4 regions of the Mesorhizobium sp. M1403 genome follow, and region 4 is predicted to be linked to each of the others. Evidence: predicted binding sites of a transcription regulator. Region 4 holds the regulator's gene; each other region holds the start of a gene.

What was found. The regulator PhoB, encoded in region 4, activates phosphate uptake and scavenging genes when phosphate is short. The targets are predictions, from matches to a motif close to TGTCATNNANCTGTCAT.
Region 1: the regulator PhoB is predicted to act here: its motif matches at 4,884-4,900, upstream of NKH01_RS17720 (ceramide glucosyltransferase).
Region 2: the regulator PhoB is predicted to act here: its motif matches at 4,652-4,668, upstream of NKH01_RS14215 (LTA synthase family protein).
Region 3: the regulator PhoB is predicted to act here: its motif matches at 5,336-5,352, upstream of phnF (phosphonate metabolism transcriptional regulator PhnF).

Annotation. Positions count from the first base shown of each region.
Region 1 covers NZ_JAMYKY010000010.1:20,638-28,025, reverse strand. The annotation lists gene araD1 (AraD1 family protein) at 1-975, shown strand, start outside; gene NKH01_RS17730 (2'-deoxycytidine 5'-triphosphate deaminase) at 1,005-2,099, opposite strand; SAM riboswitch at 2,235-2,312, shown strand; gene NKH01_RS17725 (O-succinylhomoserine sulfhydrylase) at 2,382-3,572, shown strand; gene NKH01_RS17720 (ceramide glucosyltransferase) at 3,625-4,779, opposite strand; gene apaG (Co2+/Mg2+ efflux facilitator ApaG/CorD) at 5,007-5,399, shown strand; gene NKH01_RS17710 (Hsp33 family molecular chaperone) at 5,476-6,486, opposite strand; gene argF (ornithine carbamoyltransferase) at 6,604-7,388, opposite strand, start outside.
Region 2 covers NZ_JAMYKY010000007.1:12,846-20,233, reverse strand. The annotation lists gene mltG (endolytic transglycosylase MltG) at 1-884, opposite strand, end outside; gene fabF (beta-ketoacyl-ACP synthase II) at 978-2,240, opposite strand; gene NKH01_RS14230 (acyl carrier protein) at 2,275-2,511, opposite strand; gene fabG (3-oxoacyl-[acyl-carrier-protein] reductase) at 2,699-3,436, opposite strand; gene fabD (ACP S-malonyltransferase) at 3,497-4,462, opposite strand; gene NKH01_RS14215 (LTA synthase family protein) at 4,709-6,634, shown strand; gene NKH01_RS14210 (pilus assembly protein TadG-related protein) at 6,674-7,388, opposite strand, start outside.
Region 3 covers NZ_JAMYKY010000003.1:17,498-24,885, forward strand. The annotation lists partial or broken gene NKH01_RS07680 (DapH/DapD/GlmU-related protein) at 1-471, opposite strand, end outside; gene phnL (phosphonate C-P lyase system protein PhnL) at 468-1,175, opposite strand; gene phnK (phosphonate C-P lyase system protein PhnK) at 1,387-2,163, opposite strand; gene NKH01_RS07695 (alpha-D-ribose 1-methylphosphonate 5-phosphate C-P-lyase PhnJ) at 2,160-3,071, opposite strand; gene NKH01_RS07700 (carbon-phosphorus lyase complex subunit) at 3,068-4,180, opposite strand; gene phnH (phosphonate C-P lyase system protein PhnH) at 4,182-4,793, opposite strand; gene phnG (phosphonate C-P lyase system protein PhnG) at 4,793-5,254, opposite strand; gene phnF (phosphonate metabolism transcriptional regulator PhnF) at 5,389-6,132, shown strand; gene NKH01_RS07720 (zinc-binding alcohol dehydrogenase family protein) at 6,151-7,167, opposite strand; gene NKH01_RS07725 (ABC transporter permease) at 7,236-7,388, opposite strand, start outside.
Region 4 covers NZ_JAMYKY010000017.1:67,466-74,853, reverse strand. The annotation lists gene pstS (phosphate ABC transporter substrate-binding protein PstS) at 1-51, shown strand, start outside; gene pstC (phosphate ABC transporter permease subunit PstC) at 111-1,097, shown strand; gene pstA (phosphate ABC transporter permease PstA) at 1,101-1,952, shown strand; gene pstB (phosphate ABC transporter ATP-binding protein PstB) at 1,949-2,752, shown strand; gene phoU (phosphate signaling complex protein PhoU) at 2,785-3,492, shown strand; gene phoB (phosphate regulon transcriptional regulator PhoB) at 3,509-4,198, shown strand; gene NKH01_RS24060 (ROK family protein) at 4,208-5,452, opposite strand; gene xylF (D-xylose ABC transporter substrate-binding protein) at 5,739-6,779, shown strand; gene NKH01_RS24050 (sugar ABC transporter permease) at 6,922-7,388, shown strand, end outside.

The sequences.
Region 1 (7,388 bases), on a different contig from region 4:
CTCGACGACGCCGAGACGATCCGCGTCGTTGCCCGCAACGGCGGCAAGACCCGCGTCATCAACGGCGCTCGCAGCGTCTATTCGCTGGCGATGGAAGCCGCGCGCACCGGCACCGGGCTTGTCGCCCTGATCGAGCGCAAGGGCTTCGGCGAAACCGTCGATCTCGACGCAGCCTACAAGAAGGGACGGCTGCTGTCGCCGATCAACCATCCCGATCCGGCGCATCTCCATCTCACCGGCACCGGGCTGACGCATCTCGGCTCCGCCTCGACCCGCGATTCCATGCACAAGAAGCTCAGCGATGGCGGCGAGGAACAGCTGACCGATTCCATGAAGATGTTCCGCATGGGGCTGGAGGGCGGCAAGCCGGCGAAGGGCCAGATCGGCGTGCAGCCCGAATGGTTCTACAAGGGCAACGGTACCATGGCAGTGGCGCCCGGCGCGGCGCTCATGTCGCCCGCCTTCGCCCAGGATGCCGGCGAGGAGCCGGAAATCGCCGGAATCTATGTGATCGGCGACGACGGCGCCCCGTTCCGCGTCGGCTTCACGCTGTCGAACGAGTTTTCCGACCACGTCACCGAGCGCGTGAATTATCTCTTCCTCGCCCATTCGAAACTGCGCAACGCCTCGTTCGGGCCGGAGATCCTGATCGGCGATTTGCCATCCGATATCCGCGGCGCTTCACGCATCCTGCGCCACGGCAAGCTGCTTTGGGAAAAGCCGTTCCTGTCGGGCGAGGCGAACATGTCGCACACCATTGGCAATCTCGAGCATCACCACTTCAAATACTCGGCCTTCCGCCAGCCGGGCGACGTGCATGTGCACATGTTCGGCACGGCGACGCTGTCCTTCGCCGACGGCATCAGGACGGAGGCTGGCGACGTGTTCGAAATCGAGGCGCAGGATTTCGGCCTGCCGCTGCGCAACCCGCTCGAAATCGAGCAGCCGGTGAAGGTCGCCGTGAAGGCGCTTTGAGCCGGCATAGGCCGCAAGTAAGGGGAAGCTCAGCGCGCGGCGCGGAAATGCTTGGACAGTTTTAGGCCCTGCGCCTGATAGTTGGAGCCGAGATCGGTGCCGTAGAGTGCCTGCGGCCGTTTCAGCATGTGCTCGTAGACCAGCCGCCCGACGATCTGGCCATGGTCGAGAATGAACGGCACTTCGTGGCTACGCACCTCGAGCACCGCCCGGCTGCCGGTGCCGCCCGACGCCGAATGGCCGAAACCGGGGTCGAAGAAACCGGCATAATGGACGCGGAACTCGCCGACCAACGGATCGAAGGGCGTCATTTCGGCGGCGTAGAGCGGCGGCACATGCACCGCCTCGCGCGACACCAGGATGTAGAATTCGTCCGGATCGAGCACCAGCTCGCCGGCACCGCTCTTGTAGAGCGGCTCCCAGAAATCGACGACATCCTGCGCGGCGCGCTTGTCGACGTCGACCAGGCCGGTGTGGTGCTTGCCGCGATAGCCGACCAGCCCATCCTTGTCGCCGTCGAGGTCGATCGACAGCGCGATGCCGCCGCCTGAGATGTTGGGTGGTTCGGTGGCGACCAGCATCTCGGCGCGGTGCAACTCGTGCAGCTCGCTTTCCGACAACAGCGCATTGCCGGTGCGGAACCTGATCTGCGACAGCCGCGAACCGGTGCGCACGACGATCGGGAAGGTGCGCGGGCTGACCTCCAGATAGAGCGGGCCTTCATAGCCGGCGGCGATCTTGTCGAACTCGTGGCCGCGGTCGGTCATTACCCGAGTGAAGATGTCGAGCCGCCCGGTCGAGCTCTTCGGGTTGGCCGAGGCGGAAATATGCGCGGGCAGCGCCAGGCTTTCGAGCAGTGGCACGATGTAGACGCAGCCGGTTTCCAGCACGGCACCTTCGGCGAGGTTGATCTCGTGCAGCTTCAGCCGGTCGAGCTTGTCGACAACCCTGTGGTCCGGGCCGGGCAAGAAAGAAGCACGCACCCGCCAGGCCTTGTCGCCGAGCCTGAGGTCAAGGCTGGCCGGCTGGATCTGATCGGCATCGAGCGTGCGCGGCGATTTCAGCGCGCCCGTCTGGAACAGCGCGGAAATATCCTGATCGGGAAGAATGCCTGTCTGCCGCAAGGGTCTGGCTCCGTTCGAACGCCGGGCGAGGTCTTGTTCTGCCGCAGGTCCGACACTGGACGCCTTTGGCACCTGCTTGGTACAACCCTCTTAATCATGCCGGCAATTGACGCAAGCGTGGCGCGGGTCTAAAGCTCGTTATCCCGTGGTGATTTGGCCGGTCGGCTTGCAGCCACGTTAAACAAGTCGCTAAAGGACCGTCGGGCCGCAAGGCCATATGGACCGGTTGCGACTTTCGCGACCGGTTTTTTGTTGTTTGGACCATTTTTGGTGTTTGGATAGATGATGACCAAGAAGCGCGACTGGAAGCCTCAGACCGCACTCGTGCATGCCGGGACGCTGCGTTCCGGCTTCGGCGAGACCTCTGAGGCGATGTATCTCACCCAAGGCTATGTCTACGAGACGGCGCAAGCAGCGGAAGCGCGCTTCAAGGGTGAGGAGCCGGGCTTCATCTATTCGCGCTATGCCAATCCGACGGTCGACATGTTCGAAAAGCGTATGTGCGCGCTGGAAGGCGCCGAGGACGCGCGCGCCACGGCGTCCGGCATGGCGGCGGTGACGGCAGCATTGCTGTGCAGCGCCAAGGCGGGCGACCATATCGTGGCGGCGCGCGCATTGTTCGGCTCCTGCCGCTGGGTGGTCGAGACGCTGGCGCCGAAATACGGCATCGAGGCAACGCTGGTCGATGGCACTGACATCGCCAATTGGGAACAGGCGGTCAAGCCGAACACCAAACTGTTCTTCCTGGAAAGCCCGACCAACCCAACGCTGGAGGTGGTCGACATCGCCGCCGTCGCGGCACTTGCCAACTCGATTGGCGCCAGGCTGATCGTCGACAATGTCTTCGCCACGCCCTTGCAGCAGAAACCCTTGCAGCTCGGCGCCCATATCGTCGTCTATTCGGCCACCAAGCATATTGACGGCCAAGGGCGCTGCCTTGGAGGCGTTATCTTGTCGGACAAAAAATGGATCGACGAGAACCTGCATGACTATTTCCGCCACACCGGCCCCAGCCTCTCGCCCTTCAATGCCTGGACCCTGCTGAAAGGCCTGGAGACGCTGCCGCTGCGCGTACGCCAGCAGACGGAAAGTGCCGGCCGCATCGCGGATTTCCTCGCCGAGCGCCCGCAAATCGCCCGCGTCATCTATCCCGGCCGTGCCGACCACCCGCAAGCGGCCGTGGTCAAGAAGCAGATGTCGGGTGGTTCGACGCTGATCTGCCTGGATGTGAAGGGCGGCAAGCAGGCGGCCTTTGCTTTCCAGAACGCGCTCGACATCGTGCTGATTTCCAACAATCTCGGCGACGCCAAGAGCTTGATCACCCATCCGGCGACGACCACGCACAAGAATTTGACCGATGAGGCCCGCGCCGAGCTCGGCATCGGACCGGGAACGCTCAGGCTTTCCGTCGGCCTGGAAGATACCGACGATCTGCTCGAAGATATCGAGCAAGCGCTGAGAGCTGCCGGATAAGGCTGGCCGAACAGGGCGAGCGGGTTCGTACAGCCCGCGCCGGACGTGCCGGTCAGGCGCCGGACGGGGTCTCTTCCAGCTCCGCGACGGCCTTGGTCTGGATGGTCATAACGTTGCCGCGCCAGTCGACGGCGCCGCTCAGCCAGCCGCGCGCCCATATCGCCGGCAGCATGCAGTCGCGAACCATCATTGCCAAGATGGTGCGCAGCGACAGGTGCCATCCTTTGACCCAGGCCAGGGCACATTCCGGCAGGTAGGCCGCGACCAGCACGGCGATGGCGGTTGCCGGCAGGCTGACGCCGGCGTCAGCCGCCGCGATCAGCGCAAGCACCAGCGGCGGCGCCGCGCCGATCAGGATCTCGGGGGCGAAGAACAGCGCGAAGGTGACGCGGCGCAGCCGCGCCCAACGCGCCTGCCGAGACCAGATCTCGCCAAGCGTGCGCCGGCCGAGCGGCTGTTCGAACGGCGAAGCGACAAGATTGACCCGCAGTCCGAGCCGGTTGACCAGCTTGGTCGCGGCGGCGTCCTCGGCAATCTCGGCGGCCAGTGCGCGGATGCCGCCATTGGCGTCAAGCATCGACTTGTTCCACAACATGCTCTTGCCCTGGGCGAAGCCAAGGCCGAGCGCCTCTCCAGCGTACTGCCAGCGTGCCTGCAGCGTGTTGAGAAAGGCGCATTCGACCTCCCCCCAAAACCCTTCAGGCCGCGAGCCGATCGGCGTCGAGCAGACGAGGCCGGTGTCGGGCCGCCATGCCGCCATCAGCTGCTGGACATAATCGCTCGGCATAAGCACGTTGGAATCGGCAAGGATGACCCAGCGATAAAGCGCCGCTTCCCAACCCTTCACGCAATTGTTGAGTTTCGGATTGCCGCTGATGCGGTCGTCGCCGACGAGCAGCCGGGCGCGTATAGCCGGAAAACGCGCCATTGCAGCGGTGATCGACTTGACCACGGGGTCGTCGGCATGGGCGACGCAGAAGATGAGTTCGTAGCGCGGCCAGTCGAGTGAGAAGGCGCGCTCCAGCGTCTCCTCGGTAAACGGCTCGACGCCGCGCGCCGGGACGACGATCGATACCGGTAGCACGGTGGCGGCGGGCGATGCGATCCTGGCTGCTCGCTTCAGCTTCAGCGAAGCTAACAGGATGCTGGCGAGATTTGAAAGAAGGAGAGCTATGGAAAAGAGGGCGGCTGCGAATGTCGGTTCCATCGAGATCTGGTCACTCCAGAAATGCCGGCCGCCTGACGGCCGTTTTCAACAATTCGACAGAACACCGAGTCGCCCGGCACAAGCCTGCACACCATCATTGTCATGTGTCACTTAAATGACATTGTTTTTCGGCACCTGCGCTTGAGTCGGGCAAGGAGATGACGCGCATCGTTGATCAAACTGCGCTGAGCGTCGAAAGTTCCATCTACATTGCTTTGGAGCAGTTTATGTACAGCGCCGTCACCCGCAACATCGAAGTGCAGGTCAGGCCGTTCTATCTGGAGGATCACTCCGACCCGCCGCAAAACCGCTATGTCTGGGGCTACCAGGTGACCATCGACAATCAGTCGGACGAGTTCGTGCAGCTTCTGTCGCGCTACTGGCACATTACCGACGGCACCGGCAAGGTCGAGGAAGTGCGCGGCCCCGGGGTCGTCGGCGAGCAACCGGGACTCAACCCCGGCGACAGCTATCAGTATACGTCTGGATGCCCGCTCTCGACCCCGTCCGGCATCATGGTCGGGCACTACACAATGCGCAACAAGCGGGGCGAGACCTTCGACGTCGCCATCCCCGCCTTCTCACTCGATTTGCCAGGCACGCGGCGCACCGTCAATTGACGTTCACTTTGATTCCTCTTCCCGCCTTGCGGGGCGAGGAACCCAAGTTCTGCGAAGGCAGCCGCACTGACGCTCGTTATTGAGCCGCTGCAAATTCCGCCGGGTCGAAGTCATATTGCTTCGAGCAGAATTCGCAGGCGACGTGAATGCTACCATCCTCGGTGCTGTCTCTGATCTCCTCGGCGGAAAAACCCTCGAGGATGCCGCGGATCTTCTCCCTCGAGCATGAGCACTGGTCGGCGACCGGCACGCCGCCGAAGACGCGGACACCATGCTCGTGGAACAGCCGGTAAAGCAGCCGCTCGGCGCCGATAGTCGGATCGATCAGCTCGGTCGGTTCAATGGTACCAAGCAGCGCCAGCAGTTCCTGCCAGGAATTGTCGGTCGGGTCGTGGATTTCCTCACGCGGATCGCCGTCGCCCCCGGGAAGGTCGGGTACGCGCATGCGTTCCGGCGACTGCGGCAGGAATTGTGCCAGCAGGCCACCGGCGCGCCATTGCTCGCGGGCACCGCCGACGCCGGGCGTCAGAAGCTTGGCCACCGAAAGCCGTAGGTCGGTCGGAATCTGCTCCGATTGGCGGAAATAGGTGCGTGCGGCTTCTTCCAGCGTGACGCCGTCGAGCTGGACGATGCCCTGGTAGCGTTGCGTGTGGGCGCCCTGGTCGATTGTCAGCGCCAGGACGCCGCTGCCGAGCAGCGTCTGCGGCGACGTCTCGCCGGCAGCCGTCAAAGCCTCCAGCCGGTCGGCATCGAAGCGGGCATAGGCGCGCAGCGCGTGCGGCGTGGAGAAATCCGCGACCAGCATATCGACCGGCCCGTCGGTGCGGGTCTGCAGAATGAACTTGCCCTCGAACTTCAACGAAGTTCCGAGCAGGACGGTCAGCACACAGGCTTCGGCCAGTAGTCGTGCCACCGGCTCGGGATACTCGTGGCGGCTGAGAATAGCGTCGAGCATCGGCCCGAGCTGGACGGTACGGCCGCGCACGTCGAGCGGGCCGACCTCAAACGGCACGACATGGTCGTCGCCGGCGTAGCCGAACTCGCCGAGCTTGGGTTGATGTTCAGCCAATTGACGAGTTTCCAACATGACAAAGCTCCGGGGCGCGGCGATGCCGCCCTCCGGGGCGCATGCGACGAGACGCGCTCGATTTGCGTGATGCGCCTGAGATAGGCACCACGAACTCCCGGATCAAGGCGGCCCGGATCAAGCGCCCAGGCACCAGGCCAAAACCGCCTTCTGGGCGTGGAGCCGGTTCTCGGCCTCGTCGAACACCACCGAATGCGGCCCATCGATGACCTCGTCGGTAACCTCCTCACCGCGATGCGCCGGCAGACAGTGCATGAACAGCGCGTCCGGCTTGGCTTTCGCCATCAGGGCCGCGTTGACCTGATAGGGCAAGAAGACATTGTGGCCGCGCGCACGGTGCTCCTGACCCATCGAGACCCAGCAGTCGGTGACGATGCAGTCGGCCTCGTGAACGGCCTCCTCGGGCGAACGAGTGAATTTCAGCTTGCCGCCATTGGCCTTCGACCAGTCGACATGCCTCTGAGCCGGTTCGCTGCCTTCGGGCACGGCGACGTTCAGCTTGAAGCGGAACCGCGCAGAGGCCTCCAGTAAAGAATGCAGGACATTATTGCCGTCGCCGGTCCAGGCGATCGTCTTGCCGGCCACCGGACCGCGGTGCTCTTCGAAGGTCATGATGTCGGCCATCAACTGGCAGGGATGGGTTTCGTCGGTCAGCCCGTTGATGACGGGCACCGTAGCGTTTTCCGTCAGTTCCAGCAGCCGGTCATGCGAGGTGGTGCGGATCATGATGGCATCGACATAGCGCGACAGCACCTTGGCCGTGTCTGCAATAGTCTCGGAACGGCCAAGTTGCATCTCGGTGCCAGTCAGCATGATCGTCTCGCCACCCAACTGCCGCATGCCGACGTCGAACGACACGCGCGTGCGCGTCGAGGGCTTGTCGAAGATCATCGCCAGCACCT
Region 2 (7,388 bases), on a different contig from region 4:
TCGATTGGTTTGCCCTTGCCGCCGAACAGGCCGTAGATGATGGTCGGGTCCGACTGCAGCCGCATACCCTTGGCCAGCCGGTTGAGGAAAACGGCGGCTACCCGCGAGCGTTCATCGCCCTTGCCTGTTTCCTTCTCGACGATCGAGGCCAGGGTGACAAAATCCTCAATATTGGCGATCGGCAGATCCGGCGCTCGGCGCTGCCAGACTTCGTCGACCAGCCTTTTCTGGTCGGCCAGAAGCTTGTCGACCATCTGTTGGCGTGTTGCGCCGCGGGTGAAGCGCAGCGTGTCGGTGGCGAGGCTGCCCTCGGGTGGAGTGGTCGACGGCATATCGCCGGTCAGTGCGTCCTGCTCGGCGATCCGTTGCAGTGCCTGCTCGACCGTCAGCCCCTCGGGGATGGTCAGCGAATACATCACCGACTTGCCGCTCTTCAGCAGTTCCATGATATCGTGCATCGAGGCCTGCGGCTTGATCTCGTATTCGCCAGCCTTCAGGGCGGAATCATTGCCGAAGGCGCGTACGCCAAGGCGGAAGATGCGGGCGTCGCTGATCAGCCCTCGCCGCTCAAGCTGGTCGGCGATCTCCTGGACGCCGCTATTCGGCTTGACCAGGAAAGTGTCGCCATTGGCCGACGGGCCAGGCTCGTTGAATTCCTGCTTGCCGAAATACAGCGCAACGCCTGCCGCCAGGACCATCAGCATCACCGAAGAGATGACGAAGTTCATGAACACGACGAACTGGCTGCGCGAGGCACGCGAGCGCTTCGGCGGCGGCGTGCCGGCCTCGGGCCGCAACGCCTCGCTGGCCGTCTTCGGCACGATCGGGCCGGGGGTCGCTGGCCGTTGCCCGAATTCCCCGTTATCGGCCGGATTTGTGTTCATAGCGCCCTACCAATTGATCTTGCGACGAATCCCCTCGGGCAGAGTAGGGGCGAATATGGCAAAATTGACGGCAGACGCAAACCGGCGGAGCGGTCAGCCATTGTAGCGCTGGAAGACGAGCGAGGCGTTGGTGCCACCGAAGCCGAAGGAGTTGGACAGCGCCACGTCGATCTGCCGGGCTCGCGGCTTGTGCGGCACAAGGTCAATCGCCGTTTCGCGCTCCGGATTGTCGAGATTGATGGTCGGCGGCGCGATGTTGTCGCGAATGGCGAGGATCGAAAAGATCGCCTCGGCAGCACCCGCCGCGCCCAGCAGGTGGCCAATCGACGATTTGGTCGACGACATCGATATCTTCGAGGCGGCGTTGCCGACCAGCCGCTCGACGGCGCCGAGTTCGATCGTATCGGCCATGGTCGAGGTGCCGTGGGCGTTAATGTAGTCGACATCGGCGGGCGTCAGCTTCGCCCGGTTCAGCGCCGCCGTCATGCAACGGAAAGCGCCGTCGCCGTCCTCGGCAGGCGCGGTGATGTGATAGGCGTCACCGGTCAGGCCGTAGCCGGTGACCTCGGCATAGATCTTGGCGCCGCGGGCCTTGGCGTGTTCGAGCTCCTCGAGCACGACAACACCGGCGCCCTCGCCCATGACGAAACCGTCGCGATCGCGATCATAGGGGCGCGAGGCCGTTTGCGGCGCGTCGTTGCGGTCGGTGGAGAGCGCGCGGCAAGCCGCGAACCCAGCGATCGAAAGCCTCGTCACCGGCGCTTCGGCGCCGCCCGCGACCATAACGTCGGCATCGCCCCAGATGATCAGCCGGGCGGCATCGCCGATGGCGTGCGCACCGGTCGAGCAAGCGGTGACGACGGCATGGTTGGGGCCTTTCAGCCCATGCCGGATCGAGACCTGACCGGACACGAGGTTGATGATTTGGCCGGGGATGAAGAACGGGCTGATGCGGCGCGGACCGCGTTCCTTGAGGATCATCGCATTCTCGGCGATGCCTTCGATGCCGCCGATGCCAGAACCGATCAGCACGCCGGTGGCGCACTGTTCCTCATGCGTCTTCGGCTGCCAGCCGGAATCCTTGAGTGCCTCGTCGGCGGCCGCGATCCCGTACAGGATGAAGTCGCCGATCTTGCGCAGCTCCTTCGGCTCGAGAACGGCTTCAGGATTGAAAGTGGCATTGGAGCCGTCACCGCGCGGAATGACGTGGGCGACCTTGCAGGCAAGGTCTTCCACCTCGAATTCGGTGATGCGCTTGGCTGCACTGCGGCCGGTCAGAAGCTCCTTCCAGCTGTGCTCGAAGCCCATGCCGAACGGCGAAAGCAGCCCAAGGCCCGTGACGACGACACGCCTCATCGCAGGTCCTCCCCGGTGATGACTGCAAATAGCGTCAGGCGGAGGCCTTGTCGATGTATTTCACCGCATCGCCAACAGTCAGGATGGTCTCGGCCGCATCGTCGGGGATTTCGACGCCGAACTCTTCTTCGAACGCCATGACAAGTTCGACCGTGTCGAGGCTGTCCGCGCCCAGATCATCGATGAAGCTCGCCTGCTCCGTCACCTTGTCGGCATCGACGCCAAGGTGCTCGATGACAATCTTCTTGACGCGCTCTGCGGTGTCACTCATTTGGGCATCCTCGTCTTTTGGTTGTCTGTCTTCGTTAGCGGGCAGAATGCCGCTAATCAAGCTGAAAGATGGTCCTGCCGGAAACGCAGCGGAACAGGACCGGTTTTTGCCCGAACCGCCGGGTTGCGGGCGGCATTACACGAAAAATCCCGTGCATCCAAGACGGAATGAAGCGTTTTCCCAAGTGTTAGATCATTGCCATGCCGCCATTGACATGAACGGTCTGGCCGGTGACGTAGGCTGCCTCATTGGAAGCGAGGTAGGCGACGGCAGAGGCGACTTCGGCGCCCGTGCCCATGCGCCGCGTCGGGATCGCCGCCATGATCGCCTCTTTCTGCTTGTCGTTGAGCTTGTCGGTCATCGCCGATTCGATGAAGCCCGGGGCGACGCAGTTGACGGTGATATTGCGGGTGGCGATCTCCTGCGCCAGCGATTTGGAAAAGCCGATCATACCGGCTTTGGAGGCGCAATAATTGGCCTGGCCGGGATTGCCGGTGACGCCGACCACTGAAGTGATATTGATGATGCGGCCATGCCGGCGCCGCATCATCGGATGGGTAAGCTCGCGGGTCAGCCGGAACACGGCGGTCAAGTTGACCTCGATCACGCTATCCCAGTCGGCATCAGCCATGCGCACGAACAACCCGTCCTTCGTGATGCCGGCATTGTTGACGAGGATGTCGACGCCTTCGAGATCGGCCTCCGCCTTCTGGCCAAGCGCCTTGACCTCGTCGCGATTGGAAAGATTGGCCGGAAACAGCTTGACCCGGTCGCCCAGTTCGGCGGCCAGCGCCTCCAGTTTCTCGATACGCGTGCCGTGCAGGCCGACGATGGCGCCCTGGCCATGCAGCACGCGGGCGATCGCCTCGCCGATGCCCCCCGATGCGCCGGTGACGAGCGCCTTGCGGCCGGTCAATTCGAACATTTTTGTCTCCTGATCTGAGCGAACAGCCTTCGCACGGAGCGGGGTCAAATCGCCAGTTGATTATGCAAGCGCCGCCAGCGCCGCCTCGACATCCGCCGCGGATCCGATTGCACTGGTGGCAATATCGCGGTTAATGCGCCGCGCCAGCCCCGACAGAACCTTGCCGGCGCCTACTTCATATAGCGTCGCAACGCCATTCGCGCCGAACCACTCCACCGTTTCGCGCCAGCGCACGCGCCCGATCACCTGTTCGACGAGGCGGCGGGCGATCTCGTCGGGATCGCTCGTCGGGGTCACCGTAACATTGGAGACCAGCGGCACGGCCGGTGCACTCTTCGTCACGGCGGCCAGTGCCTCCAGCATGATCTCGGCCGCCGGCTTCATCAATGCCGAATGGAAGGGCGCCGAAACCTGCAGCATGAGCGCCCGCTTGGCGCCCTTCTCCGTGCATAGCTTCGCCGCCAGTTCGACCGCCGACCTGGCGCCGGAGATTACCAGCTGGCCGCCGCCATTATCATTGGCGATCTGGCAAACCAAGGCTTGCGCGGGATCTTTGGCCGCGCCTTGGGCAGCCTCTGCGCAGGCGGCTTCGACGTCGGCTTGTTCCAGCCCGATGATCGCCGCCATGGCGCCCTCGCCGGCCGGTACCGCCGCCTGCATGGCGTTACCCCGGATGCGCAACAGTCGGGCGGCGTCGGCGACCGAAACGAAACCGGCGGCCGCAAGTGCCGAATATTCGCCAAGCGAGTGGCCGGCGACATAGGTGACCTTGCCTTTCAGGGAGAAGCCGCGCGCCTCCAACGCCCGGATTGCGGCAAGCGACACCGCCATCAGCGCCGGCTGGGCATTGGCGGTCAGCGTCAGCGTCTCTTCCGGGCCTTCCCAGATAAGCTTCGATAGATTTTCGCCGAGCGCATCATCGACTTCCTCGAAGATCCGCCGCGATTCAACAAAGGTATCGGCAAGGTCCTTGCCCATGCCGACAGCCTGGCTGCCCTGCCCCGGAAAGGTGAATGCGATGGCCATCGGCGGCTCCCAGCTGCTGGTTCTCGTTGCCTGTGACGCAAGGCGTGCGGCCAAGTCAAGTCCAACCTTGACCGCGCAACGTCGGCCGAGTGCCTGTTTCGGCAGGCTTTTTGGCGATCACTCATGATGAAAACCGCTCACGATTTGTTTGCTGGCTCTTCTTATTTCCGCCACAGGCGCTAGCTTTGCGTGACAGTTCGATGACAGTCGAGTGACGCTTTTGTTGCGGGCCGGGGAACTATCGCAGTGGCAAAGACCAAGAAGAGCGCAGCCGAGGCCGCGCCACAGTTTCTCGAAGGCGATCCGGCCACCGGCTATCTGCCAGGGCGCAAATGGCCTGTCATCCGCTATGGCTTCATCAGCCTGTTGGCCGCGGCCATCCTGGTGTTCGCTATCGAATTGATCGTGCGCGGCAACTTTGCCGGCACCATCGACTTCTTTCTGCAGCCCTTCAAACCCGGCTGGACCACAATCATCATTTTTGCGTTGATCCTCATAGGGCTCGACGCCGTGCTCGGCCGCAGCCATCAGAGCCTGATGATCCTCGCGCCGCTGACGTTGTCGCTGGCGTTCGTCGGCCACCAGAAGTCGCTCTATCTCGGCGATCCGCTCTATCCGACTGATTTCCTCTATTCTCGGCAGATCGTGGCGCTGATGCCGCTCCTGGTACGCGATCGCCCGGGAACCGCCATTGCCCTGGCGATCGGCGTCGTCGGCGGGCTGTCGCTTCTCGTCTATGGCTGGCGGCTATGGCGCCGCCGCGTTCCGGCGCTCAGCCACAAGGGCCGCCTTGCCCGACTGACGCTGACAGTGCCGCTGATCGCCTTCTTCGTCTCCATCATGGACTATGCCACTTTCTCATGGACGCGCGACCGGCTGCAGATCATCCCGATCATGTGGGACCAGAAGGAAAACTATGCCTCGAACGGTTTTGCGCTCGCATTCGCGCTGAACGTCCCGATGGCCCATGTCTCGGCGCCGCCCGGCTATTCCGGCAAGGCGATCGAAGCGATCGGCAAACCGCAGGTGACGGCCTCGGTACCCGCCGAGAAGCCCGACATCATCGTCGTCATGAGCGAATCCTTCTGGGATCCGACCAAGCTGCCCGGCGTCACCATCACGCCCGACCCTATCCCCAATGTGCGGGCACTGCGCACGGGCTACATGTTCTCGCCCGAATTCGGCGGCATGACGGCCAACATCGAGTTCGAGGCCCTGACCGGCTTTTCCAACGCCTTCCTGCCGGCGGGCAGTATTCCCTACCAGCAATATGTGCGGACACCGACCCCGTCGTTGGCGACCTTCCTGAAAAGTCAGGGCTACCGGGCGCGCGCCATCCATCCCGGCACCAACTGGTTCTGGAACCGGGGAGCCGTCTATGCCGATTTCGGCTTCAACGACTTCAAATCCGAGGAGACGTTGCCGCCCATGCAAAAACGCGGACCGCTCGCGTCGGACGCAGCGATGACCGACGAGATCATCCACGAGGCCGATACCAGCGCCGAGCCGGTCTTCTTTTTCGCCGTCAGCCTGCAGAACCACGGGCCGTATGAGCCCTATCGCTATAACAATCCGACCCATAAGGTGCAGGCGCCGATCAGCCAATGGGCACGTGAATCGCTGTTGAGCTACGCCGAAGGCTCTTCCGACGCGGACCGTGGCCTCGAGCGGCTGATCGAATGGGCGAAGAAACGCCAGCGGCCGACGGTCATCGCCTTCTTCGGCGACCATCTGCCGCCGCTTGGGCCGGTCTACGTCGAGACCGGTTTCCTGAAGGACAATGTCGCGCCGCGCAAGGAGGCGGCCGACCTGATGCTGCTGCACCACCAGACGCCGCTGATCGTCTGGTCAAACCGCAGCGGCCCGGCCGAGGATCTCGGCGCCGTCAGCCCAGCCTTCCTGCCCTATCATATCCTGAAGACTGCCGGCATCAGTCATCCCTATTACACCGGCTTCCTCGGCCAGTTGCGGGAGCACTACCGCGTCATCGACCGCAATTTGCTGTTGGCACCGGCGGGCGACGCCACCCCCGATTGGTCGCGTCAGAAAGAGATCGACCCGGCAATCCGCGACTTCCGTCTGCTGCAGTACGACATGATGTTCGGCAAGCGCCATGCGGCGCCCGATTTCTTCCCCGAAACCACACGCAAAGTGGCTGCGCACACGAGTTGAGCAGCGGCGGCGGAACGGCCGTTGGGCGACTGACGTCGTTCAGTTCGTCAAGTGCAGGTGCGAAATCGAGCTTCCGATTTTCAGGAACACGCTTTCGAGCTGGGTGACGTCGTTGGTCGGGTAATAATCCGACGGCGACGACGCGCAGGCCTCGTAGAGCTTGCGGTTGGCTGCGGTGTCGGCCTGCAGCAGTACTGTGAAGATCTGCACGTCCTGTTTCTTCAACGTGTTGCAGACATTGGTTGTCCAGTCGTCGACATTGCGCGCGGCCGCGGTCTGGTCGCTGGATCCGAACCGACCCGAAGCCAGGAACCCGTAAGAACCATAGTCCGACTTCTGTGGCGTATCCTTCGCGCCATAGACAACATTTTCGCCGTCGGTGAGCAGCAGCACCGTTTTGGTCGTGCCTGACGCCCTGAACGGCGCGCCGTCACTGTAGGGCGGTTCCGGCGAGAGTACCCGCATCCCCCATGACAACCCTTCCGAAACATTGGTCCCCGAGCCGTTCCATTCGATCATCTCACTGACGGCCTTACGCAATTTGTCGAAATCGTCGGTCAGCGGCACTATCGGCGTCGGACAGGCCCGGTTTGGGCCGATGGTCAGGGGGCCTTTCTTGTCGTTGATCAGCTTCATCGTCGAAACACTGTACTTCGCGATGTCGCCGGTGAGGCCGGGAAGCAGGGTGATAACCGTATCGTCGAGATAGGAATTGTTGTAGCCGGTCGCCGAATTGCCATAGGAGCTGTTCGGA
Region 3 (7,388 bases), on a different contig from region 4:
GCTTGGCCGGTACGCCGCCGACGATGGTGTAGGGAGCGACGTCCTTCGATACCACTGCGCCGGCACCGACCGCCGCACCGTCGCCAACGGTGACGCCGGGCAGGACGGTCGAGCCATGGCCGAGCCAGGTGTCGTGGCCGATGGTGACGCGTTTGGCGCGGCGCTGAGCGAAGAATTCGCTCTCGTGCTCGGCGTCGTCCCAATAGTCGGAGGCGCGATAGGTGAAATGGTGCAGCGTCGGCCGCCAGGTCGGATGATTGTGGCATTGATGCGGACGCTGGCGGCGATGTTGGCGAATTTGCCGATTGTCGCGCACCAGACGCTGCAGTCCTGCATCATGTAGGAATAGTCGCCGATCATGCTTTCCGAAACCCGGCTTCGGTCGGCGATCTCGGTCCAGCGGCCGAGCGTCGAGTTCTCGATCTCCGCCGTCTCGTGGACCAGCGGGGCCTCCGACAATTTCCTGGTCATGCGGCGATTTTCCCAGCGGCGAAGGCGGTCACGTCTATGATGCGATCGGCGACGGCTTCGCGCACGTCGTAATCGTGGAAGATGCCGAGCAAAGCGACGCCCGCCGCCTTCTTGGCGGCGATCAGGGAAATCACCACGTCCCGGTTCTTCGCATCAAGCGAAGCGGTCGGCTCGTCGAGCAGCAGGATCGGATGCTCGGTGATGAAGCCGCGCGCGATGTTGACGCGCTGCTGTTCGCCGCCGGAGAACGTCGCCGGCGGCAGCGCCCAGAGTTTTTCCGGCAGGTTCAATTGGGCCAGCAAGTCGCGTGCCTTGCCGCGCGCGGCTTCGCGCTCCTCGCCGCGCTCGACCAGCGGTTCGGCGACGACATCGAGCGCCGAGACGCGCGGCACGGTGCGCAGGAACTGGCTGACATAGCCGATCGTGAGCCGGCGCACGGCTAGCACGGTGCGCGGGCTGGCCGTGGCGAGATCGATGAGCCCGTCCTCGTGCTGGACGATGATCTGGCCTGCGTCGACGGCATAATTGCCGTAGAGCATTTTCAGGATCGAGCTCTTGCCGGCGCCGGACGGGCCGCCGAGCACGGAGCATTCGCCGGCCCTGATCGCGAAAGAGACACCGGCGACGACAGGCAGTTTGATGCCGTCGCGCAGATGCATGGTGAAGCTCTTGGCGACATCGGAGACGACGAGCGGGGTTGCCATCAGAGGGTGCTCCATTCGCCAGTCGTTTGCGGGCCAACACCCCCCTCTGGCCTGCCGGCCATCTCCCCCTCAGGGGGGGAGATTGGCTGTCGCATTCGGTTTCGCCATTCTCCTGTGTCGCAGAACGGGCGGGACATAAAAGCTGCCGATCTCCCCCCTTGAGGGGGAGATGGTCGGCAGGCCAGAGGGGGGTACGCCGGAGCAATCATCGTCACACCTGCAGAATCGAGGAGACAAGCAACTGGGTGTAGGGCGCGCGCGGATCGTCGAGGACGCGGTCGGTGAGGCCGCTTTCGACGACGCGGCCGTCCTTCATCACCATCATGCGCTGCGACAACAGCCGCGCCACGGCGAGATCGTGGGTGACGACGATGGCCGCCAGGCCGAGATCGGTGACCAGCCCGCGCAGCAGATCGAGCAGGCGTGCCTGTACCGAAACGTCGAGGCCGCCGGTCGGCTCGTCCATGAACACCAGCCGCGGCCCTGTGACCAGGTTGCGGGCGATCTGCAGGCGCTGGCGCATGCCGCCGGAGAAGGCGCGCGGCTCGTCGTCGATGCGGTCTTCGTCGATCTCGACGCGCGACAGCCAGTCGACCGCCGTCGCGCGGATCCTGCCATAGTGGCGGTCGCCGACCGCCATCAGCCGTTCGCCGACATTGGCGCCGGCCGACACCGTCATGCGCAGCCCGTCGGCGGGGTTCTGATGGACAAAGCCCCAGTCGGTGCGCATCAGGAAGCGGCGCTCGGCCTCGCTCATGCGGTAAAGCTCACGGAACTGGCCGTCGCGCATGCGGTAGCTGGCGGTGCCGGAGCTGGGCAGCAGCCGAGTCGACAGGCAGTTGAGCAAAGTCGTCTTGCCGGAACCGGATTCGCCAACCACCGCCAGCACCTCGCCCGGCCACAGGTCAAAGGTGACGTTCTCGCAGCCGACGCGCGAGCCGTAGAATTTGGACAGCGCCGAAACGCGCAGCAGCGGTTCGTCGGTCATTCAGCCGGCTCCATTTTTCCTGGGGCAAGATGGGTCTCGGGCGCGAGATGGCCGCGGTGGCCTTCGGCGCGCCGCTTCTCGCAATGATCGGTGTCGGAGCAGACGAACATGTGGCCGCCATGGTCGTCGAGGATGACCTCGTCGAGATAGACGTTCTCGGCCGCGCACAGCGCGCAGGGCTGGTCGAAGGTCTGCACTTCGAAGGGATGATCCTCGAAGTCGAGGCTGACCACCTCGGTAAAGGGCGGCAGCGCATAGATGCGTTTTTCGCGGCCGGCGCCGAACAACTGCAGAGCCGGCGAACGGTGCATCTTGGGATTGTCGAATTTCGGCGTCGGCGACGGATCCATCGCATAGCGGCCTTCGACCTTGACCGGGTAGGCATAGGTGGTGGCGATGCGGCCGTGCCTGGCGATGTCCTCGTAGAGCTTCACATGCATGAGGCCGTATTCCTCAAGCGCATGCATTTTGCGCGTCTCCGTTTCGCGCGGCTCGAGGAAGCGCAGCGGCTCGGGGATTGGCACCTGATAGACCAGCACCTGACCGGCACTCAGCGGATGTTCAGGGATGCGATGGCGGGTCTGGATGATGGTCGCCTTGGCCGTCTCGGTGGTGACCGCGACATTGGCGACCTTCTTGAAGAAGGCGCGGATCGAGACGGCATTGGTGGTGTCGTCGGCGCCCTGGTCGATGACCTTGAGAACATCGTCCGGTCCGATGATCGACGCCGTGACCTGGACGCCGCCGGTGCCCCAGCCATAGGGCATCGGCATCTCGCGCGAGGCGAACGGCACCTGATAGCCGGGGATGGCGATGCCCTTGAGGATGGCGCGGCGGATCATCCGCTTGGTCTGCTCGTCGAGATAGGCGAAGTTGTAGGTGGCGATGTCGGTCGGTTGTCCGGTCATTCCGCGGCCTGCCTTTTCTCGTCGGCCTTGCCGGCGTTTTCGCGGGCGTCGTGCGCGGCGCGCATGCGGCGCACGAGGTCGAGTTCGGCCTGGAAATCAACATAGTGCGGCAGCTTCAGATGCTCGACGAAGCCGGTCGCCTGGACATTGTCGGAATGCGAGATGACGAACTCTTCGTCTTGCGCGGCGGCGACAACATCTTCGCCGAATTCGGTTGCACGAAGAGCGCGGTCGCATAGCGCCATGGCCATCCCCTTGCGCTCGCCCTGGCCGAAAACGAGGCCGTAGCCGCGGGTGAATTGCGGCGGCGCCTTGGCCGAGCCCTTGAACTGGTTGACCATCTGGCATTCGGTGACGCGGATGCTGCCGATCGGCACGGCAAAGGGCAGTTCCGGCACGTCCAGTTCCAGTTCGACCTCGCCGATGCGAACCTCGCCGACGAAAGGGTGGCTGCGCGCATAGCCGCGCTGGGTGGAGTAGCCGAGCGCCAGCAGAAAACCCTCGTCGCCGCGTGACAGCGCCTGCAGGCGGATGTCGCGCGCCATCGGGAATTCCAGCGGCTCGCGGGTGATGTCGCCGGGGACATGATCCCCAGGCATGTCGCCGTCGGGCTCGATCAGGCCTTCGCGGGCGAGGATCGCGGAGACGCGCGGCATCGCCTCCGCTTCGCCTGCACGCTGCTCCGGTTCGGCGACATCGCCGCCGGCGGCAAGCTCGGGATCGAGCAGGCGATGGGTGTAGTCGAAAGTCGGGCCGAGCAGCTGACCGCCGGGCAGGTCCTTGTAGGTCGCCGACACCCGCCGCTCGACCAGCATTGTGCCGGTGTCGATCGCCCTGGTGTAGCCGAAGCGCGGCAGCGTCGTGCGATAGGCGCGAACCAGGAAGATCGCCTCGATCATGTCGCCGCGCGCCTGGACGATGGCGAGTGCCGCCAATTCCCTGTCGTAGAGCGAACCTTCGCCCATCACGCGGTCGACGCCGAGCGCCAGCTGCTCAACGATCTGGTCGAGGCGAAGTGCGGGCACCGAGCGGTCGCCGCGCCGGCGGTCGGCGAGCAATTTGTGGGCGTTGCGGATGGCCGCTTCACCGCCTTTTACCGCGACATACATCCTACGCCTCCATCGTCTTAATGCGCGTCGTGCGCGGCAGGCAGGCAATTGCGTCGGACGTGGCGAGGATGATGTCGACACCCCGCGGAAAGCGCTGATTGTTCTGCTTCCATTGCTCGACGAAATGACGCGGCATTTGCGCCGGCGCGATCGTCGCCGTCTTCTCGATGCCCGGGCCTTCGAGCAGCAGCGGAGCGCCGGAGACGAGATCGCCGACCTCAAGGATCAGCGTCGTCGAACGATCGGGATAATCCTGGGTGCCTTGCGAAAACCCGTCGAGCGCCATCATCTCGGCCGGCGTGGCAATCAGCGCGAAATGCGCGTCGGCCGGGGTGTTGGCCAGCGGCGCGCCGGTATGGAAGCCAAGCCAGGATTTCACCGCCGCCGACCCCTGCAAAGCCGGGTCGAGCCAGAGCGGCGTGTCGTTGTCGCACAGCGCCAGAGCAATGGCACCGGCGGTGGCCGACAGCGGCACGGGGGGGTGGGCGAGGGCCGGCAAGGGCTGCACGCTGCCCGGCCGCGCCATCGCGTCCATCACAGCGCGGAATACGGTCTGCGCGTTGAATACCGGATCGGCGAAGCCGCCTTCGATCGATTGAGTGGCGAGGTCCATCAGTCTTCTCCGCGCACCATTGTGAAGAAATCGACCTTGGTCGCCGCCGTCTCGGCGCGGCGCTGGTCACGGGCCTTGGCCAGTGCCGCCTGCAAGGGCGCGACGAGCCTGGTCTCGACCCCGTTGCGGTGGGCCGGGTCCTGCCACAGCGCATCGGCGATTGCTGCCAGCCTTGCCTTCTGCTTGTCGCGGCCGAGCGCATAGCAGTGGCCGACATGGCCGGACGCAAGCCGCACCGTGGCACGGGTGACCGTCGCCTCGCCGACATTGAACGGCGCGCCGCCGCCGCCGATGCGGCCGCGCACGGTAACCAGGCCGGTTTCGGGGCCACGCAGAAGTTCAGCTTCGGAAGGCAGGCCGGCTTCGTCCCAGAGGCGGACAATGTCGTAGCCGGACGATTGCGCCAGCGTCGCCATTACGGCCTTGCGCTCGGCCTGCTCTCGCGCTTCCCGTCCTCGCATGGCTGCTACTCCTCGTTTGCGTGCATTTGTCTATTGATATAGACAACTATACAAATTATATCTATTATCTAGCATGTGTCTATGACGTGTACGTGACACGGGCCAAAAGGTCGGCGCAAAGATTGGGGCGGGAAATGATCGGGCAAGCCAACAGCATCGAGCGGCGCAGCGGTGTCGCGCTATGGCGGCAGATCGCCGACCAGATCCTGCATTCGATCGCCGTCGGCGATTTTCCCGAGAATGCCGCGCTGCCGCCTGAGGTGGCACTTGCCGAACGCTATGGCGTCAACCGCCATACGGTGCGCAGCGCTATCGCAGCGCTGGTGCAGGAGGGTGTGCTCAAGGCGGAGCAAGGGCGTGGCACCTTCGTGCTGTCGCGAAAGCGGCTGTCCTATCCGATCGGCGCCCGCACCCGCTTTTCCGAGGGATTGCAAGGACAGGCGTCAGAGCGGCACATCACCTTGCTCGCGTCGTCGGTCGAGCCAGCCAACCGTCGTGTCGCAGAGGGCTTAGGCCTTGTGCAGGGGGCCGACGTGATACGCCTGGAAACGCGGGGCGAAGCCGATGGGATGCCGGTGTCCCGCGCTGCCGGCTGGTTCGATGCCAGGCGCTTTGCCGGCATCGATGCTGCCATGGCAGAAACCGGTTCGATCACGGCATCGCTGGCACGTTTCGGCATCGACGACTATCTCCGGCAATCGACCGTGCTGTCGGCGCGCCATGCCGATGCCGCCGACCTTGCCGACCTCGACCTGCAGCCCGGCGCCATCGTGCTGGTGACGGTCGCCGTCAACGTCACGCCCGACGGTCAGCCGATCCAGTTTTCGGAGTCGCGCTTCCCGGCCGAGCGGATCGAACTCAAACTGTCGGCGCTTTGAGACGCGGCTATCGTTGTGTCATCCGACCTGGATGACCGCCTTGATCAGCCCGGATTTCTCATGTGCCCAGCGGGCGAGGTCGCGCGGCGTCTCGCCAAGCGTGGTGCGGTGGGTGACTAGCTTTGCCAGCGGCACCGCACCGTTGCGGATTGAAGCGGCGACATGGTCGAAATCGGCGCGCAGAGCGTTGCGGCTGCCGATCAGCATCATCTCGCGCTTGTGGAATTCGGGATCGGAAAAGGCGATGTCGTCCTTGACGACGCTGACCAGCACCAGCGTGCCGCCATGCGCGACATGGGCGAAGGCCGACTGCACCGACTGGGTGTTGCCGGTGGCGTCGAAGACCACGTCAAAACCATCGCCGTCGGTCGCCTGTCGCACCAGATCGGCGGCGGCTCCCCGCGAACCGTCGAGGGTCGCGAAGCCGAGTCCGCTTTCGGCAAAGCCAAGCCGTTCAGCGCTCATGTCGAGCAGCGTCACGTCGAGCCCGGCGATCCGGGCGAACAGCGCCGTGCCGAGGCCGATCGGGCCGGCGCCGATGACCAGGGTACGCGCGCCCGATTGAGCCAGCGAGCGCCGCACCGCATGCGCCCCGATCGCCAGGAATTCGACGGCGGCCGCATCGGCCAGCGACAGGCCGTTTGCCGGATAAAGATTTTGCGCCGGCACCAGGATCTGCTCGCACATGGCGCCGTCGCGATGGACGCCGAGCACCTCGATCCTGACGCAGCAATTCGGCTTGCCTTGCCGGCAGGCGATGCATTTGCCGCAGGCGAGATAGGGATTGACGATCACCGCTTCGCCTATTGCCAGATCGACGCCTTGGCCGGTCTCCAGCACGGTCCCCGAGACTTCATGGCCCATGATGCGGGGATAGGCGAGGAACGGGTGCTTGCCTTCAAAAATGTGATAATCGGTGCCGCAGATGCCGACATGACTGACCGCGACCAGCGCCCAGCCCGAGGGCGGCGCGCCAGGCGCCGGGCGATCTTCGAGGACAAGTTCGCCGGGCGAGCGGCAGACGACGGCTTTCATGCTTCAATCCAGTCGGTTCATGGCACCGCCGGCTCTGCTGTTGAGGCCGGCGGCTGTTAGGGGGCGATCTATTTGCCGCGGCGGCGCAGCCCGTCGAAATAGACGATGACGATGATCAGCACCCCGGTGATGATGCGCTGCCAGAAGGCGTTGACGTTGAGCAGATTGGCGCCGTTGTTGATGGTGGCAAGGATGAAGGCGCCGAGCAGCGGCCCGTGCAC
Region 4 (7,388 bases):
GCCAAGGAAGTCGTCGGCAGCGACGGCAAGCCGCTCTACTCGGCTATGTAATCTCCTCCAGGGAGGGCGTCGACGGCGCCCTCCCTGTTGCCTTCAATCGCGAGGACCCAATGACCATCGCTTCCGATGCCATGCTATCATCTGCAGCCCGGGCCAGGGAAGCTACGGTGCGGCGCTTCGCGCTCACAGACGCCATATTCCGCGGACTCACCCGCGCTTCCGCAATTCTTGTGCTGGTCATCCTCGGTGGTGTCGCAATCTCGCTGTTTGCCGGCTCATGGCAGGCCCTGTCGTCCTTCGGGTTCTCTTTCCTGACGACTGAGAGCTGGAATCCGGTTACGGAAAAATTTGGCGCGCTGGCGCCGATCTACGGCACCCTGGTCACGGCGGCCATCGCCATCCTGATCGCGGTTCCGATCGGCATCGGCATTGCCGTGTTTCTCACCGAACTCTGCCCGCGCCCGCTCAGGCGCCCGATCGGCATAGCGGTCGAGCTGTTGGCCGGCATTCCCTCGATCATCTACGGCATCTGGGGCCTGTTCGTGTTCGCGCCGTTCCTGCAGACGACGATACAGCCCTTCATCATCAACATCTTCCACGGCGTGCCGGGACTATCCAGCCTTTTCGCCGGCCCTCCTTACGGCATCGGCCTTCTAACCTCGGCGCTGATCCTCGCCATCATGGTGCTGCCCTTCATCACCTCGATCACCAAGGACGTCTTCGATACGGTGCCGGCGGTGCTGAAGGAATCGGCCTACGGCATCGGTTGCACGACCTGGGAAGTGACCCGGCGCGTGGTCATTCCCTATACCCGCATCGGTATCATGGGCGGCGTCATGCTTGGCCTCGGCCGCGCGCTCGGCGAAACCATGGCGGTGACCTTCGTCATTGGCAACGCTCACCGCATCAGCGCCTCTCTGTTCGCGCCGGGCACGACGATCTCGGCGACCATCGCCAATGAATTCACCGAGGCCGACGGCGATCTCTACACCTCCTCTCTGGTTTCGCTCGGCCTGATCCTGTTCGTCATCACTTTCCTGATCCTTGCCGCCGCCCGCTATATGCTGATGCGGATCGACGCCCGTACGGGAGCCTGACCGATGTCGACATCCTCATCGCTCCACAGCCGCCGCAAAGCCAGGAATTCGGTGATGATGGCGCTTTGCGTCGTCGCCGCCGGCATCGGGCTTGCCTGGCTGGCGCTCATTCTCGGTGCACTGGTCTATAAGGGCACAGCCGGGCTTTCGTTCGCGGTCTTCACCGAGATGACGCCACCGCCAGGCGAGGCCGGCGGCCTGCTCAATGCAATCGCGGGCAGCCTGCTGATGACGATCATCGCCGTTGTCGTCGGCACGCCGATCGGCGTGCTGGCGGGAACCTACATGGCCGAATATGGGCGTTTCTCGCGCATCACCACCGTCGTGCGCTTCATCAACGACATCCTGTTGTCGGCGCCCTCGATCATCATCGGCTTGTTCGTCTATGAGTTGATGGTGCGGCCAATGGGGCATTTCTCGGCCATAGCCGGCGCCGTTGCGCTTGCCATCCTGGTCATTCCGGTGGTCGTGCGCACCACTGAAGACATGCTCAACCTGGTGCCGAACGCGTTGCGTGAAGCCGGTGCCGCGATCGGCGCGCCGCGTTGGGTGGTGATCCGTTCGGTCGCCTACCGCGCCGCATTGTCCGGCATCGTCACCGGCATATTGCTGGCGATAGCACGCATTTCCGGCGAGACGGCGCCGCTGCTCTTCACCGCGCTCAACAACCAGTTCTGGAGCAGCAATATCAACGCGCCGATGGCCAGCCTGCCGGTGACCATCTTCCAGTTCGCTCTCAGCCCTTACGAGGAATGGCAGCAACTGGCGTGGACCGGCGCACTCATAATCACCCTGACGGTTCTGGGCTTGAGCATCCTCGCCCGCAGCCTTACCGGACGCAGAGAGGACAGATGACACAGATGTTGTCCCCGGACATGACGATGACCGAAACGGTCGCCGAGAAGACGAAGATCGAGGTCAAGAACCTCAACTTCTACTACGGCCAGAGCAAGGCGTTGAAGGACATCACCTTGTCGCTGCCCGAGCGCAGCGTCACTGCCTTCATCGGCCCTTCGGGCTGCGGGAAATCGACGCTGCTGCGTGTGTTCAACCGCATCTACGAACTCTACCCGAAGCAGACAGCCGAGGGCCAGGTGCTGCTCGACGGCAAGAACATTCTCGACCGCTCGCAGGATCTCAATCTCCTGAGGACCAAGATCGGCATGGTGTTCCAGAAGCCGACGCCGTTCCCTATGTCGATCTACGAGAACATCGCCTTCGGGGTCAGGCTCTATGAGAATCTCGGCAAGTCCGAAATGGACGGCCGCGTCGAACAAGCGTTGAAGCGGGCCGCGCTGTGGGGCGAGGTCAAGGACAAGCTCAACGCCAGCGGCTTGAGCCTGTCAGGCGGCCAGCAGCAGCGGCTTTGCATTGCCCGCACCGTGGCGGTGAAGCCGGAAGTCATTCTGCTCGATGAGCCGGCTTCGGCACTCGACCCGCTGTCGACCGCCAAGATCGAGGAGCTGATAGACGAGTTGCAAGCCGATTACACGATCGTCATCGTCACCCACAACATGCAGCAGGCGGCGCGCGTGTCGCGCCAGACCGCCTTCATGTATCTGGGTGAACTGGTCGAGTTCGACCGGACCGAGAAGATCTTTACGTCGCCCCGCGAGAAGCGCACGCAGGATTACATCACCGGCCGCTTCGGCTGAGCCGTTCCGATCATGCATATAAGGACAGGACCATGGGCGAACACACAGTCGCTTCTTTCGACGAGGATCTCGAGCAGATCAGCAAGCTGATCCGCGACATGGCCGACCTCGCCGGTTCGATGGTCGGCGGGGCGACCAAGGCCCTGTTGAATTCTGACAACGTGCTGGCGCAACGCGTCGTTTCCGACGATGCCATCATGGATGCGCGTCAACGCGAACTGGACGACCGCGCCATCACCCTGATCGCCAAGCGCCAGCCGATGGCCCACGATCTGCGCCATGTCGTCGGGGCGATCCGCATGGCCGGCGATCTCGAACGCATCGGCGACCTTGCCAAGAATATCGCCAAGCGTGTGAGTGCGGTCGGCCTTAGCGTCACACCGCGCGACCTATCGCATTCCATCGATGCGATGGCGCAGCTGGTGCTCATCCAGGTGCAGGGCGTCATCGAGGAGTATGCTGCAGGCGATGCGGCCGCGTTGGCCAAGCTACGCGCCGCCGACGAGCGCATCGACGTCAAATATACGTCGGTGTTCCGCGAACTGTTGACCTACATGATGGAAGACCCGCGCAACATCACCGCTTGCACGCATCTGCTGTTCTGCGCCAAGAATCTGGAGCGGATCGGCGACCATGTCACCAACATCGCCGAAAATGCGTATTATGTGCTGACCGGCGAGCAATTGCCGGTCAATCGTCCGAAGCAAGACGAAACGACAATGTCCGCACCGGCGACATGATGGGGGTGCCCAGCCGATGATCGCACCACGCATAATGGTGGTGGAGGACGAGGAGCCGTTGGGTGTGCTGCTCCGCTACAATCTCGAATCCGAAGGCTACCAGGTCGAGGTGGTGACACGCGGCGACGAAGCCGAGATCCGTTTGCAGGAGAATGTGCCCGATCTTCTGGTGCTCGACTGGATGATACCAGCGGTTTCCGGCATCGAGCTCTGCCGCCGGTTGCGGGTGCGCCCCGAAACCGAACGGCTGCCGATCATCATGCTGACCGCGCGCGGCGAGGAGAGCGACCGGGTACGCGGTCTTTCGACCGGCGCCGACGACTATCTGGTCAAACCGTTTTCGACACCGGAATTCATGGCCAGGGTCAAGGCGCTGCTGCGCCGCGCCAAGCCGGAAGTGCTGTCCAGCGTGCTGAAGGTCGGCGACATCGTGCTCGATCGCGAATCGCACAGGGTGTATCGCAAGAAGACCGAGATCCGGCTCGGGCCGACCGAATTCCGGCTGCTCGAATTCATGATGCGGCATCCGGGCCGCGTCTTCTCGCGCAGCCAGTTACTCGATAATGTCTGGGGCGAGACGATCTATATCGACGAACGCACCGTCGACGTGCATGTCGGGCGGCTGCGCAAAGCCGTCAACAACGGCCGCATGCCTGATGTCATCCGCACCATCCGCGGTGCCGGCTACGCGATCAGGGAAGATTGACCCGCCCAGTCAGGCTACGTTCTTTCTGACGCCGGGCCTCATTTGCGCGCCCGGCGCGAAAATCTGCTGGTCGACGAAGCTTAACGCCCGCATTGCACAGCCTTCGCGGATCAGCGGCAATTCGTTCGGCTCGGTATCGAAGGAGATCGAGCCCGAATGCTGGCCGCCGGCGGTCTGGGCGATGGCCTTCCGCAAGGCCGGCTCGATCAGATCAAAGGCGGCGGCACTGGCGCCGACCATTGCGACCGGTGCCGGATCGATCAGCGCGAACAGCGAGCCGAGACCGAAACCCAGCGCTTCGCCGGCCTTGCGGTAGGCTTCGCGTTCCGGCCCGTCCTTCTCGCGCGCCCGAACCGCCAGCGCGCGCATGTCGGCGTCGCTGACGTCGGCGACCGGTTGGCTGTCTTCGCTCATCTGCGTGGCGTTGCGCCAGATGGCGTAATTGCCGGCATAGGCCTCGATGCAGCCGCGCCGCCCGCAACGGCAGAGCGCGCCGCCCGGACGATGGATCATGTGGCCAAACTCGCCGCCCGAGGAATGCGTGCCGGTGAACAGCTCGCCCTTCAACACCAGCCCCATGCCGATGCCGTGCGAAAGCAGGATGGCGATGAAGTCGTCGCGATAGCGATCCGGATCGCGCCAGCGCAAAGCCACCGCCATCATATTGCAGTCGTTCTCCACCGTGGCCGGGATGCCGAATTCATCTTCCAGCATGTCGGCAAAGGCGATGTCCGTCTGCGGCGTGATCGGCGACCACAGCATGGCGCGTGCAGGGGAGTCGGTAATTCCCTGAATCGCCAGGGCGATGCGGGCGACACTGCGGACGTCAAGATCTGGATCGTCCAGCCGGCGCCGGACGATGGCCATGCATTCGCGGATCAGTTCGTCGCGCGGCATGGTCAGCGTGTCCAGCCGGCGCTGTTCCTCGGCGACCACCTGCCCCGCATAGTCGATGATGGCGGCCGACAGGAAATTCAGCGACAACACCACGGTCAGCACCGCCGCCGCTTCCGGATTGAGGGCGAGGCCGACCTGCGGACGACCGCGTTTCAACGAAACGGGTTCGCTTGCCTTGCTCTCGGCGAGGATGCCTTCCCGTATCAGGTCGGAGGAGATCGCCGATATGGTCGAATGGCTGAGGCCGGTGGTTGCGGCGATCTCCGTACGCGATGGCTGGCCGGCCCGGCGCACGGCCGAGATCACCATCGCCCGGTTGCGCCGGCGCAAATCGTCATGGCGGATTCCGACCGACATCGTTTTGCTTTCCTCCCGGTTTGCCGCGGCCGCTCATGAACCGGAAGCCGTCGGTAATGCCGACAAATAGTGTCAGATGAGGCAAATAGTGTCAGATGCAGGTGGCGCTGTCATCGTTTATTCCGAAGCTCGAAAAAACTCGCAGCAACATCAAAATCCATCAGAATCGATGTTGACAGCAGCGGGAGATCGGGCCAGTATTTTTTCGAGGCTCGAAAAAATTAGCGCCTCTAAGCTGGCCTTTGGGGCCAATTGGTCACGCCGTACGCGGCGCAGGGAGGATATGATGAAGAAATTCACGACCGCCATTCTGGCGGGTGTCGCCATGACGCTGGCGCTTGCGTCGGTGGCGCAGGCTAAGGACAAGGTCATCGGCGTTTCCTGGTCGAACTTCCAGGAAGAGCGCTGGAAGACCGACGAAGCCGCAATGAAGGCGGCCATCGAGGCCGCAGGCGACAAGTATATTTCCGCCGACGCACAGTCCAACCCCGGCAAGCAGCTCACCGACGTCGAGAGCCTGATCTCGCAGGGCGCCAACGCACTGATCATCCTGGCGCAGGACGCCTCGGCGATAGGGCCGGCCGTGCAGAAGGCGCTGGACGAAGGTATTCCGGTTGTCGGCTACGACCGGCTGATCGAGAACAAGGACGTCTTTTACCTGACCTTCGACAACAAGGAAGTCGGCCGCATGCAGGCCCGCGACGTGTTCAAGGTGAAGCCGGAAGGCAACTATGTCTTCATCAAGGGCTCGGGCGCCGATCCGAATGCCGATTTCCTTTTTGCCGGTTCGATGGAAGTGCTGAAGGACGCCATCGACAGCGGCAAGATCAAGAATGTCGGCGAGGCCTATACCGACGGCTGGCTGCCGGCCAACGCCCAGAAGAACATGGAACAGTTCCTGACCGCGAACGACAACAAGGTCGATGCGGTGGTCGCCGCTAACGACGGCACTGCCGGCGGCGTCGTCGCCGCACTGACGGCGCAAGGGTTGGCTGGATCGGTTCCGGTCTCGGGCCAGGACGGCGACCACGCCGCGCTGAATCGCATCGCGCTCGGCACACAGACGGTCTCGGTGTGGAAGGACGCGCGCGAGCTCGGCAAGAACGCCGCCGAGATCGCCTCGCAATTGGCCGACGGCAAGCAGATGACCGACATTGCCGGCGTGAAGGATTTCACCACGCCCGGCGGCAACACCGTAAAGTCCCTGTTCCTGACCCCGGTCGCCATCACCAAGGACAACCTCAACGTCGTCATCGACGCCGGCTGGATCAAGAAAGAAGAGGTCTGCGCGGGCGTGGCGGCGGGCGCTGTTCCGGTCTGCAACTGATCCGAGTTTCCGAGAAGTCCGAACGCCGCGGCCGCTTGCCGCGGCGTTTTTTCAAGAAAGAATTGTTTTTCCGCTTCCGGCGGATAACTTCTAGGCTGCTTCCGGCATCCGCGGCAGACGGCAACCCGGCGGGAGAAACATCATGACCGACACGACTTCCAACACGCCGGTCGACAGCTCGACGGCAGACCGGGCGCGGGAATCGGAGCTCGGCGTCGTTGCCCGATTTCTCAAGGCAACCGAACTCGACACGCGCATGCTCGGCATGGTCGGCGCGCTGCTGGTCATCTGGGTCGGGATCCACATACTGTCGGGCGGGCTCTTCCTGACGCCGCGCAATCTCTGGAACCTTTCGGTGCAGACCTCGTCGGTGGCGATCATGGCGACCGGCATGGTGCTGGTCATCGTGATGCGCAACATCGATCTTTCCGTCGGCTCCGTGGAAGGCGTGATCGGCATGGTGATGGGCGTGGCGCAGGCCGAATTCCTCGTCCGCATCATGGGATTTCAGCTTGGCAGCCCCTGGCTGTGGGTCATCGCACTGGCCGCCGGCCTGGTGCTCGGCCTGGCTATCGGAGCGTTTCAGGGTTTCATCATCGCCTATCTCCA